Regions from separate parts of the Gracilibacillus marinus genome, predicted to be linked through region 2. Evidence: predicted binding sites of a transcription regulator. Region 2 holds the regulator's gene; each other region holds the start of a gene.

Region 1 (4,284 bases), 330 kb from region 2:
AATACAATGGTGTGAAGAAATGTTAGAAAAATCACCTACTGCTTTACGTTTCTTAAAAGCTTCCTTTAATGCAGATACAGACGGTCTTGCTGGATTGCAACAAATGGGTGGAGATGCTACATTGCTATACTACACAACAGATGAAGCAAAAGAGGGCCGCGATGCATTTAAAGAAAAACGTAAACCAGATTTCAAGAAGTTCCCTCGTTTTCCTTAATACTCTAGATTTAGCTTGAGTAAAATAGAGATTGGAACGAAAGAATTCTTTCATTACAAAAATCCAAATGATTCGAAAGCTATTTATCGAATCATTTGGATTTTGTGCGTATTTAGAAGGAAAGTGAGATGTAATTTTGAACTTAGCTATGTGCTTTACAACCGCTCCCGGCTTGTCTGTTTCCACTAAAATTTTCTATGTCTCAGTCTCTATTTGTAGTATCTGAGATATAGTATCAACTATAATAGAGGCAGATTTATTTTTAGACAGAGAGGAGATTTATAATGGAACATTGGCTTACAAAACGCGCATCCTTGTCACCAAATGCTATAGCTGTGGAAACAATAGACAATGGAACATGGACGTTTGCTGATTTATATGATGCGTCCATCGTTTTTGCAAAGAAACTTTACACTACAAGTAAAACGAACAAGCATATTGGTATACTGTCCACCAATTCTATTGAGATGATTGTTGCATTTTTTGCTTGTACATATTTACATAAGCCTGTTGTTTTTCTGAATGCACGACTTACACAAGAGGAATTAGCCATACAATGTGCGAGCGCAGATATAGACAGTGTCCTATATTCGGATACATGTGAGGCACTTACATTGACATTACCTGTTCCGTGTTATGCTTTTTCTACAATTAAACAATTAAAAGAAACGAATATCCGACTAGATGAAACGATAGCATTAGATGATATTTGTTCTATGATGTTTACTTCTGGTACAACTGGAAAAGCAAAGGCTGTGATGCATACGTATGATAATCATTGGGCAAGTGCTATTGCTTCTGCGCTTAATTTGGGGATTAGTTCAACAGATAAATGGTTAGTTTGCTTGCCGATTTTTCATATTGGTGGATTGTCGACAGTAATAAAAAGTATGATTTATGGTATGCCTATTTTACTTGTAGAGAAATTTGATGAAACAATCGTTCATCAAGCTATTATGGAGAGAAATGTATCGATTGTTTCTGTTGTTGCCGTTACTTGTAGTCGGTTGTTAAATAAAATAACTAATGAGACCTATCCATCCACATTCAGGTGTATGTTGTTAGGTGGTGGACCTGCTCCAAAAGCTTTATTAGATAAAGCAGCAAATTATCATGTACCAATCATTCAAACATATGGAATGACAGAAACATCCTCTCAAATTGTCACACTAAATCATGCGGATGCTATACGCAAATTAGGCTCAGCTGGGAAAGCATTATTTTCTGCTGAGGTGCGTGTAAATGCACAAAGGCCAAAAGAAGTCGGAGAGATTTTGGTAAAAGGGCCAATGGTATCCAAAGGTTATTATAAACAACCTGAAGCAACAGAGCGCGCACAGATGGATGGATGGTTTCGAACAGGAGATTTAGGTTATATCGATGAGGAAGGTTTTCTTTATGTAGTGGATCGTCGAAGTGATTTAATCATTTCAGGTGGTGAAAATATTTATCCTGCAGAAATTGAAAATATTCTTTTGGCCATTCCAGGTGTAGAAGAAGCGGGTGTTGTTGGAGTGGATGATGCACAGTGGGGAAAAGTTCCGGTCGCTTTTATTGTCACTTCCACACATGTAAAAGAAGAAGAGCTGCTTCAATTTTGTCATCAACGTTTGGCTAAATTCAAAATTCCTAAACATATTTTTTTTACAGATACATTACCGAGAAATGCAACAAATAAATTGCAACGTCATAAATTAATGGAACGTTTACCATAAAAAATAGCGTATTGTAGTAATTACCATTGATAAAAGAACATACATTCGTATACAATAAGTGTACGAATGTATGTTCTTTTTTATCGAGATAAGAATACATCTAATATGGAAATACTTTTTGATTTCACAGGGAGGACGCTTACGTTTTTCTTATAAGGAAGTGTAATGATGAAGAGGGTTATTTTTTTAGTTGATATGCAATCATTTTATGTATCTGTAGAAAAGGCTGATCAACCTTCATTGCAAGGGAAGCCTGTTGTTGTTGCAGGTGACCCTGAGCGCAGAAGTGGCATTATTTTAGCAGCATGTCCATTAGCCAAACAAAAGGGGGTAAAAACAGCAGAACCATTATGGTCCGCTCAAGCAAAATGTCCGAATCTTATTGTTGTACAACCGAGAATGCAACGATATATTGATATTTCGTATCGCATTACAACAATTTTTGAACAATTTACTGACTTAGTCGAACCATATTCGATTGATGAACAATTTTTAGATGTAACACATAGTCAACGTTTATTTGGCGAACCACATCAAATAGCACGAAATATTCAAGAAGCCATCATGGATGCTACAGGTGTATATTGTCGAGTTGGTATTGGTCCAAATAAAGTATTAGCTAAAATAGCTTGTGATAACTTTGCTAAAAAGAACGAAGAAGGTATTTTTCAATTAGATGAAAGTAATATGCGTCAAGTGATGTGGCCACTCCCACATGGGTCAATGTTTGGAGTTGGTAGCAAAATGCGACAACATTTGGAGAGAATGGGAATGCAGACAATTGGTGATATTGCGACATCTGCTGTAAATACATTAAAAAAACGTTGGGGAATTAATGGCGTCGTATTATGGCAAATCGCTAATGGGATAGATACCTCACCAGTAACTCCCAAAACACATAATCAACAAAAAGCAATTGGACATCAAATGACATTACCCTACAATTACGAAACAGAAGAAGCAATCAAAGTGATTTTATTAGAATTAAGTGAAGAAGTAGCTTATCGCGCTAGAAGAAAGGGATATCGTGGTATGACAGTATCCGTCGGAGTGAGAGGAGTCGATTTTAATGTGCGGACAGGGTTTTATCGTCAAATAAAATTGACTTCTCCTACAAATAATGGGATGGATATTTTTGAGGCTGCGTATCGATTATTTGTTTTGTATTGGGATAAAGAACCAATTAGAAGTGCAAGTATTGCATTATCTCGATTACAATCATCTACAAGTCATCAATTAAACCTATTTGATAATACAATAAAAGATGAGAAATTAAATGAAGTAATTGATACAATCCGAGCGAAATATGGGCGTACATCTATTTTACGAGCGTCTTCTTTGACGAAAGATGGGCAGGCATTTGCTAGAGCGGAGAAAATTGGAGGACATTATAAATAGGAGGTCAATAGGATGAAACATTCCAAGTTAACTTTAGGATCAAATATATTATGGGAATCAAGTCGTATGATGTTGCCAGAACATAAAGAAGTATTAGTGAAACATCAGCAACAATTGAATAAAAAAAAGAAACCAATTGTAGATGAGCAGCAGTTAGAAGAATTTTCACTAGTAATTCAAGAAGCTCTAGAATATGACTTTCCAGTAGCAGTTCGTCTGTTCCATCCATACAGAGAGGACATGAAAATAGGGAAAATAAAAAAAATAGACATGTTTACACATGAATTACAGTTAATTTGTCAGGAAGGCATCATCCGAATTAATGTACAAGACATTGTTCATCTCTCAATCACTAATTGATAAACATTATCATTGACTTTTGCTATGAAAACAAATACACTAAAGACATGAATTCGTTCGATAGGACAGAAGACCAACAGACGTTTATGAATGATGTCAGCAAGGGAGATGTCTAAATGGAAACATTGATAGCAAAAGACTTGACGCTCGGATATGGGGAAGAAGTAATTATAGATGCACTTGATATAAAAATTCCAAAAGGTGAAATAACGGTATTTATTGGTGGAAATGGTTGTGGGAAATCTACACTATTGCGATCACTTGCGCGTCTATTGAAACCAAAGCAAGGAAATGTCATCTTAAATGGAGAAGATATTGCAAAAGTACCTACAAAAGATGTAGCAAAACAATTAGCTATTTTACCACAAAGTCCAACAAGTCCAGAGGGATTGACAGTAGAAGAATTAGTAAGACAAGGTAGACACCCATATAAGACAATGTTTAGAAGATGGTCAAATGAAGATGAGCAAGCAGTAACAGAAGCATTAGAAGCTACGAATATGTTATTCCTTAAAGATCGTGCAGTGGATTCTTTATCTGGTGGACAACGCCAAAGAGCATGGATTGCAATGACATTAGCACAAGGTACAGATA
Region 2 (4,284 bases):
GTCCCGATGCTTCTATAAAAGATTGGGCTTCTGCTTGTTTATTTAAATCTCCACAATCTCAATCTGGTCCCGATGTATCGTATTTCAAATTATTATTATTTGTTGTCGGTTCTTCAACAGGTTCAGGAGCTGGCTTTGGCTTAGTGTAATTAGCAACACCTACCAATTTGTAGGTGTTTTTTCTTCTCTATCCATAGTATACTAATGGAAGAAAGGGGAGAGATTAGTTTGAAGAAATACATATTGTTTTTATTATTAATATTTATGTTTGGCTGTACAAACGCAGATAATGCATCCATTGCAGGAGAAGAAAAAGATCCTCAAGAAGTAACAACCGATCAATCAAATGAAGAGACTGCATCAGAAGAAGAAACGGATACCCAAGAAGAAGACAAAACGAATACAAGTGATGCTGAAGAAGAAGAAGAAAGTACTGCGGTTGATGATGAACCAACAGTAGAAGAAACACCAACCGAAACAAAGGATGCCCTGTTTTCTGGATATGAACTAATAGAGGTGGACGGTGGTGATTTATCAGGATTTCGTGAACCTAATGTGGTTGTGGACATTGGATTTGGAGACCGGGAATATTGGGCGTTTACTAATGAATATGGCCAATTAATACGTGTGATTGCAGAAGAAATTATTATACAAGATGATAGTACAGAACCAGTCCTCTCATCTGGCAGATACTTTTCAGATGAAGCGAAAGTGCCAGGTGTCGAAAGTGATGTACTCGATGAAGGACATGTGATTGCAGATTCGCTGGGTGGCGTGTCGAACGCATATAATATCACGCCTCAAGAAAGTACACTCAATCGACATGGTGACCAAGCATATATGGAAGAATCAATTCGTAGTGCTGGTGGAGCCACGAATTTTGAAGCAATTATTACTTACCCTGATACAGAAACGCAAATACCATCAAATTATCAATATACTTATACATTAATGGGTAACAAAATTGTTGATGAATTTGACAATGTGAATCCTGATGAAGTTAACGAATCTTTAGGTATAACAAGTAGCGAGGAAGAAGATCCTTCGGAAGAATCTGGTTCTATCAGTTCTGACAATGAAGGTGATGTTGCCAGTGTGGACACTAACGGTAATGGTCGAGTAACCATACAAGAAGCAAAAGATGCAGGTTTCAGCATGCCGATACATGATGACCATTGGCTGTATAAATATATGGACGATAGAGATGGTGATGGGATGGTTGGAGAGTAAGACTCCATAAACAGCATTTTTTGATGAGCAAATACAAAAAGCACCTACCATTAATAGAGTAGATGCTTAAAAGTTTTATATCTTATAACAAAATGTGTTCGCAATTGACTCAAATAAATAAGTTCCCTATATTAATTAATTTCTAAATAAATAATCAAATTCCTGCAAAAAAAATATAAAAAAATAATTTTTGCACAAACTAATAGAGCAGAGTATAAAACCTCTGCTCATATGCTCAACCCATCATGTGAAAATGGTGGGTTTTATTTATTCTCAATATCTAATGAAGCAGGCCATCTACCGAACTAATACTACGATATTATTGCCCCACTTTATGCCCCACCAACGCCCCACTTTTTTGAATAAACTTGAAATAGTTTGATTTTGCGTAAAATCTAAAACATTGATGTATCAATCATTTGGAAGAATTTTATCGAGTTTCTTCCTATTAAATTGTAATCCGTACTCAAGTCCACCCATGGGAAAGAGAACAATATATTCAAATGTATTAATAAACAGAACCCCTTGGCACTTATGGTGTTAAAGGGGTTTATGTATGTGCAGATAACTTAATCTAAAACGAATCAAAACCTCCTTCATGCTATCAGATAAATAAAGAAGTATATAGTGTTGAACTATATACTACTGGGGTATTGGAAAAAAATACGCTAAAAAAGCACGTTGGTCTAATCAAAAAACCACCAGTACACAAAATTGGTGGTTTTTAGTTTATGATTATTAAAATGGGCTTAATTTAGTAATTAAGTCTTTAATCACAACAAATTATTTATAGATTAGAAGTTAAATAAATATAGTAAAATACTTGCCATGCTTCTCTTAGTTTAGATATTTCGATATAAACCTACAACTTTACCTAAAATACTTACATTATCATATATAAGTGGCTCCATTGTCGCATTCTCAGGTTGAAGTCTAATATAATCTTTTTCTTTATAAAATCTTTTTACAGTCGCTTCACTTTCCTCTGTCATCGCAACTACAATATCACCATTAACCGCAACATTTTGTTGTTTCACAATAACTTTGTCTCCATTTAAAATGCCTGCTTCGATCATACTATCTCCTTCAATTACTAAAACAAATAATTGATCACCACTATGCACATCTGTACTAGGGATTGGAATATACTCTTCAATATTTTCAACAGCTGTAATTGGTAGTCCTGCAGTAACCTTACCAATTACAGGTGCAAATGTTGCTGCTGTTTTAGGAATTAACGCTTCGTCTTCTTGTGTTAATACTTCAATTGCTCTAGGTTTAGTAGGATCTCGTCTTATATACCCTTTTTTCTCTAATCTAGCGAGGTGACCGTGCACAGTAGAACTTGATGCAAGGCCAACAGCCTGTCCGATTTCTCTAACGGATGGTGGATATCCTTTCAAATCTACTTGTTCTTTTATATATGCTAGAATTTCTTCCTGTCTTTTCGAAAGATTTGTCATAACGTAATCTCCTTTAACATATGTTTGATTAACATGATTATAACATACGTTCGTAGCAATAACAAACATTCGTTCGAAAAATACTTGACAGGAACTTTTGTTCGTATATAATAAAGGTACGAACAAAAGTTCTATGGAGGGATTAATATGTTAAAAAGAATTTCATTTTTAGATTTATTTTATTTCTTAGCATTTATAGGTGGACTTGTATTTTTTTATAGTTCATTTATATTAAATATATAATTGAACTTTAAGGGATTGATTTTTTGGAAGCAATATTATACTGCCGAGTAAGTACAGATAAAGATGTACAACAAACATCATTAGAAAGGCAAAAAGAAGAATTGACACAATTTGCTACATCATCTGGAATGACTATCATCAAAGTGATTCAAGAAAAAGAAAGCGGCTATGATATTGAACGTGATGGGGTATTTGAGATGTTAGAAGATTTCCAACAACATCGAGCGAATGTTCTGCTTATTCAAGACGAAACAAGGCTAGGACGAGGAAATGCGAAAATAGCATTATTGCATCAATTAGTAAAGTTAAATGTTGAAATTTACTCTGTTTCACATAATGGAAAATTAGAATTATCTGAAGGAGATTCTATGGTATTACAAATTGTAGGTATTGTAGAGGAATATCAAAGAAAACTTCACAATGCAAAAATCAGGCGAGGTATGAGGAAAGCTTTAGATAATGGATACAAACCTGAAAGAAATTTATCAAACCAACATTTAGCTCAAGGAAGGGAACGAAAAAAATTTCCTATTAAAGAAGTCGTTAGATTAAGAGGAAATAATTTAACATTTGAAGAAATTGCATCTATATTACGTGGAATGGGATATAATATTTCTAAAGCGACCGTGCATAGGCGCTATAAAGAGTACGAAATGCTTGAAAAGAACAATTCAACTGATTTACAATAAAGAGAGGATAAAGTGACTATCCTCTCTTTTGTAATACAATGAAAGTTATTTCATGTAAGATACATTTGTTATTAAGATTGTTTTATACTATATAATAATTAATATAAGGAGATTTCTATGTTATCTAAAGACAAAATTAATCGTATTAACGAATTAGCAAATAAAGCTAAAACTTCAGAATTAACAGCTGAAGAAAAAGAGGAACAACAACAGTTAAGACAAGCATATTTAAAAAATGTTAGAAAATCTTTTAAAAATCATATGAAAGGAATGACTGTCATTGATCCGAATGGAAATGATGTCACCCCAGATAAAGTGAAACAACTGAAAACGAAGAAATAATGTACATTATTTCTTCGTTTTAATGTAATTAATGCGCATCATTAATAAAAAGTTAGCTTTTTTTAGTATATATACTTGTCTAATTAACATTTTCGTTATAGGATTATAGATGTGCGTACATATTTCGTTTTTAATTTTGAAAGGGGATTAATTATGTCAAATCAAATCGAACAACAGTCTATTAATGCGATTCGTACTTTGTCAATCGATGCAATTGAAAAAGCGAACTCAGGACATCCAGGTTTACCAATGGGTGCTGCTCCAATGGCTTATACATTATGGACAGAGCATATGAATCAAAACCCAACAAACTCTAA
Region 3 (4,284 bases), 450 kb from region 2:
GTTTCATTACTGATCCCTTTCTCTCTCATTCTTCGGTTATTTAAAAACTAAACCATCATTATATTATAACAGAAACTACAATAGATTCCATTAAGATTGACATTTTCTAAATAAATTGCTATTTTCTAAGTCTAAATCGTGTAAAATAGAATGGAACGACTTACGATAGAAAGTAGGGACAGAATTAATGGGTTTACAAGAAGAAGTACAGAAACGGAAGACTTTTGCAATTATCTCTCACCCTGATGCAGGGAAAACAACGATGACAGAAAAGTTATTATTACAAGGAAATTTGATTCGCTCAGCAGGAACAGTAAAAGGAAAGAAATCAGGTAAATTCGCTACATCTGACTGGATGGAAATTGAAAAACAACGTGGTATTTCTGTCACGTCAAGTGTAATGAATTTTGAATATGAAGGCTTTAAAGTGAATATTCTAGATACACCTGGACACGAGGACTTCAGTGAGGACACATATAGAACATTAACAGCAGTGGATAGTGTTGTCATGATTATTGATGCAACGAAAGGGATTGAAGCACAAACAATCAAGTTATTTAAAGTTTGTAAAATGCGTGGAATTCCAATTTTTACTTTTATCAATAAGTTAGATCGTGAAGGTCGTGAACCATTAGACTTATTAGATCAAATTGAAGAAGTTTTGAATATCGAAACATATCCAATGAATTGGCCTGTAGGGATGGGAAAAAGATTTTTAGGCATCATTGATCGTTACAATCATCAATTTGTTAAATTTAATGGGAATGAAGAAGAAACATACATTCCATTAGATGAAATCGAGCAATATGCAGATATTGCCGAGAACCCAACATTTCAAGAAACAGTAGAAGAAATGGAATTATTAAATGAAGCTGGGGACCAATTCTCTATCGAACGTGTGCTAGAAGGTGAGCAAACTCCTGTATTTTTTGGTAGTGCATTAGCGCCATTCGGAGTGGAAGTATTTTTTGATACATTTGTAAAATTAGCACCTGCTCCTGGACCTAGACGAACAAAAGAGAGAGTCATTTCACCAGATTACCCTGATTTTTCTGGTTTTATTTTCAAAATACAAGCAAATATGAATCCACAACACCGTGATCGTATTGCATTTTTAAGAGTGTGTTCAGGTCGTTTTGAACGAGGAATGAACGTACAATTAGCAAGAACGGGTAAAACAATTCGTTTAGGTCAAACTCAACAGTTCGTTGCATCTTCTAGAGATACAGTGGAAGAAGCGTATCCTGGCGATATTATCGGTATTTATGATCCAGGCTCTTACCGAATTGGTGATACATTGTTAGATGGCAAGCAAACATTTGAATATGATGAATTACCTTCATTCCCACCTGAAATGTTCCAGCGTGTTACAGCGAAAAATGTGATGAAAGCAAAACAATTCAGAAAAGGATTAGAGCAATTAGTGCAAGAAGGTGCGATTCAATTGTTTAAAACGTACCCGACAGATTCGTTTATCATTGGTGCTGTTGGTCAATTACAGTATGAAGTGTTTCAACATCGTATGAAAAATGAGTATAATGTCGAAGTGATGTTAGAATCAGTTGGTGAACGGATTCCGCGCTGGTTGAAGAAGGAACAAGTGGATACTAAGTTATTTGATGAGCGAAATTTGTTAGTAAAAGATCGAGAAGAGGAGTTCCTTGTCCTATTTAAGAATGATTTTGCATTGCGTTGGTTTATTGACAAGCATCCGGATGTGGAATTAATTGATTTGTTTGAAGTGAATCAGTATGATCAGGCTGGGTACTAATTTAATGAATGAAGTAATTTGATTCGCTATAAAAACCGATTTTATTTGATTTTAAAATAAAATCGGTTTTTTGTGTCCGCAAAAGTGGAAAGAGTAGTAAAGAGAAGTCTCACTTTATCCTTTTCCATTGTTTGGTTATACTATTACTAGAAAATAACATAACAACGAATATTTGTTCGCTTTTTTAAAATAAATCATGTATAATAAAGAATAGATTGAAATGGAGGTTACATGATGGAGCAAAACATGTTTTCTATCGAAGCACCATATCAACCACAGGGTGATCAACCGAAAGCAATTAAAGAATTAGTCGAGGGCGTCAATCAAAAGAAACGCCACCAGACATTGCTTGGTGCTACAGGGACGGGTAAAACATTTACAATATCCAATGTGGTGAAGGAAATAAACAAACCAACATTAGTGATTGCACATAATAAAACATTAGCAGGACAATTATATAGTGAGTTTAAGGAATTTTTTCCAAATAATGCGGTGGAGTATTTCGTAAGTTATTATGATTACTATCAACCAGAAGCATATGTTCCATCAACAGACACTTTTATCGAAAAAGATGCGAGCATTAATGATGAGATAGATAAGTTACGACACTCAGCGACTTCTGCATTATTTGAACGTAATGATGTACTGATTGTTGCGAGTGTGTCGTGTATATACGGTTTAGGTTCGCCTGAAGAATATAAAAGTCAAGTAGTTTCTTTACGTACTGGAATGGAAAAGGAACGTGATGACTTGTTAAGACAGTTAGTCAATATTCAGTATGCACGTAATGATATAGATTTCCAACGTGGGACATTCCGCGTGAGAGGCGATTCTGTAGAAATTATTCCTGCATCACGTGAATCCCACTGTATTCGTGTGGAATTTTTTGGTGATGAAATTGACCGGATTCGTGAAGTCGATGCGTTAACAGGTGAAATTGTTGGAGACAGAGAACATATTGCAATCTTCCCTGCATCTCACTTCGTTACACGTGAGGAAAAGTTAAAAATAGCAATGGAAAATATTAAAATAGAATTAAATGAACAATTAGAGAAATTCCGCGAAGAAGGTAAATTACTAGAAGCACAACGAATTGAACAGAGAACGAATTATGATTTAGAGATGATGGAAGAAATGGGATTTTGTTCAGGAATTGAGAACTACTCTCGCCATTTAGCATTACGTGAGGCTGGTTCCACACCATATACATTACTAGATTATTTTCCAGACGATTCTCTAATCGTGATTGACGAATCACATGTTACATTACCACAAATAAGGGGAATGTATAATGGTGACCAAGCAAGAAAACAAGTACTTGTAGACCATGGCTTCCGTTTACCATCAGCACTCGATAATAGACCATTAACATTTGATGAGTTTGATAAAAAAGCAAATCAGTTAATTTTTGTTTCCGCAACACCTGGTCCTTATGAGTTAGAACATACACCATATATGACAGAGCAAATTATTCGACCAACAGGTTTACTTGATCCGGAAGTAGAAGTACGGCCGATAGAAGGGCAAATTGATGATTTGATTGGAGAAATTAACAAACGTATTGCCAAAAATGAGCGCGTACTTGTTACGACTTTAACGAAAAAGATGTCTGAGGACCTTACAGATTATCTGAAAGAATTAGGTATGAAAGTTGCTTACTTGCACTCTGAGATTAAAACATTAGAACGTATTGAAATCATAAGAGACTTACGTGTAGGAAAGTATGATGTATTGATTGGAATCAATTTATTACGAGAAGGTTTAGACATTCCAGAAGTCTCGTTAGTGACAATTTTAGATGCAGATAAAGAAGGCTTTTTACGTTCAGAGCGCTCTTTAATCCAAACAATGGGAAGAGCAGCACGTAATGAGAACGGAAGAGTAATTATGTATGCAGATAAAGTGACGGATTCGATGAAGAAAGCAATTGATGAAACATATCGTCGTCGTGAAAAACAACAAGCATATAATGAGAAGCATGGCATTACGCCAATGACAATCAAAAAAGAAGTTCGAGATGTCATCCGAGCAACAGTTGCTGCAGAATCTACAACAAGTTATGAAGAAACACCGAAATTCAGTAAGATGACGAAAAAAGAAAAAGACATGTTAATAGAGAAAATGGAGCAAGAAATGAAACAAGCTGCGAAAGAACTAGACTTCGAAAAAGCGGCAGAATTACGCGATCTCGTGTTAGAATTGAAAGCAGAAGGGTGAGAATATGGCACGAAAAACAATCTCAATTAAAGGTGCACGTGCACATAATTTAAAAAATATTTCGATTGATATTCCGAAAGACAAATTAGTAGTGTTGACAGGTTTATCTGGTTCAGGTAAATCATCTTTAGCATTTGATACAATCTATGCGGAAGGGCAAAGACGCTACGTAGAATCATTATCTGCATATGCACGTCAATTTTTAGGGCAAATGGATAAACCAGACGTCGATGCAATAGAGGGATTGTCACCAGCGATTTCGATTGACCAAAAAACAACAAGTCGAAATCCGCGTT

The links. The regulator LexA, encoded in region 2, represses DNA repair genes until DNA is damaged. The targets are predictions, from matches to a motif close to CGAACATATGTTCG.
Region 1: the regulator LexA is predicted to act here: its motif matches at 1,967-1,980, upstream of ACFOZ1_RS05120 (DNA polymerase IV).
Region 3: the regulator LexA is predicted to act here: its motif matches at 1,937-1,950, upstream of uvrB (excinuclease ABC subunit UvrB).

What each region holds. Positions count from the first base shown of each region.
Region 1 covers NZ_JBHSDV010000001.1:1,134,707-1,138,990, forward strand. The annotation lists gene menB (1,4-dihydroxy-2-naphthoyl-CoA synthase) at 1-217, shown strand, start outside; gene ACFOZ1_RS05115 (o-succinylbenzoate--CoA ligase) at 502-1,932, shown strand; gene ACFOZ1_RS05120 (DNA polymerase IV) at 2,098-3,330, shown strand; gene ACFOZ1_RS05125 (YolD-like family protein) at 3,343-3,690, shown strand; gene ACFOZ1_RS05130 (ABC transporter ATP-binding protein) at 3,807-4,284, shown strand, end outside.
Region 2 covers NZ_JBHSDV010000001.1:1,463,539-1,467,822, forward strand. The annotation lists partial or broken gene ACFOZ1_RS06885 (hypothetical protein) at 1-46, opposite strand, end outside; gene ACFOZ1_RS06890 (DNA/RNA non-specific endonuclease) at 205-1,230, shown strand; gene lexA (transcriptional repressor LexA) at 2,073-2,693, opposite strand; gene ACFOZ1_RS06900 (YneB family resolvase-like protein) at 2,960-3,625, shown strand; gene ACFOZ1_RS06905 (DUF896 domain-containing protein) at 3,743-3,967, shown strand; gene tkt (transketolase) at 4,121-4,284, shown strand, end outside.
Region 3 covers NZ_JBHSDV010000001.1:1,016,359-1,020,642, forward strand. The annotation lists gene ACFOZ1_RS04475 (SNF2 helicase associated domain-containing protein) at 1-7, opposite strand, end outside; gene ACFOZ1_RS04480 (peptide chain release factor 3) at 188-1,771, shown strand; gene uvrB (excinuclease ABC subunit UvrB) at 2,006-3,988, shown strand; gene uvrA (excinuclease ABC subunit UvrA) at 3,993-4,284, shown strand, end outside.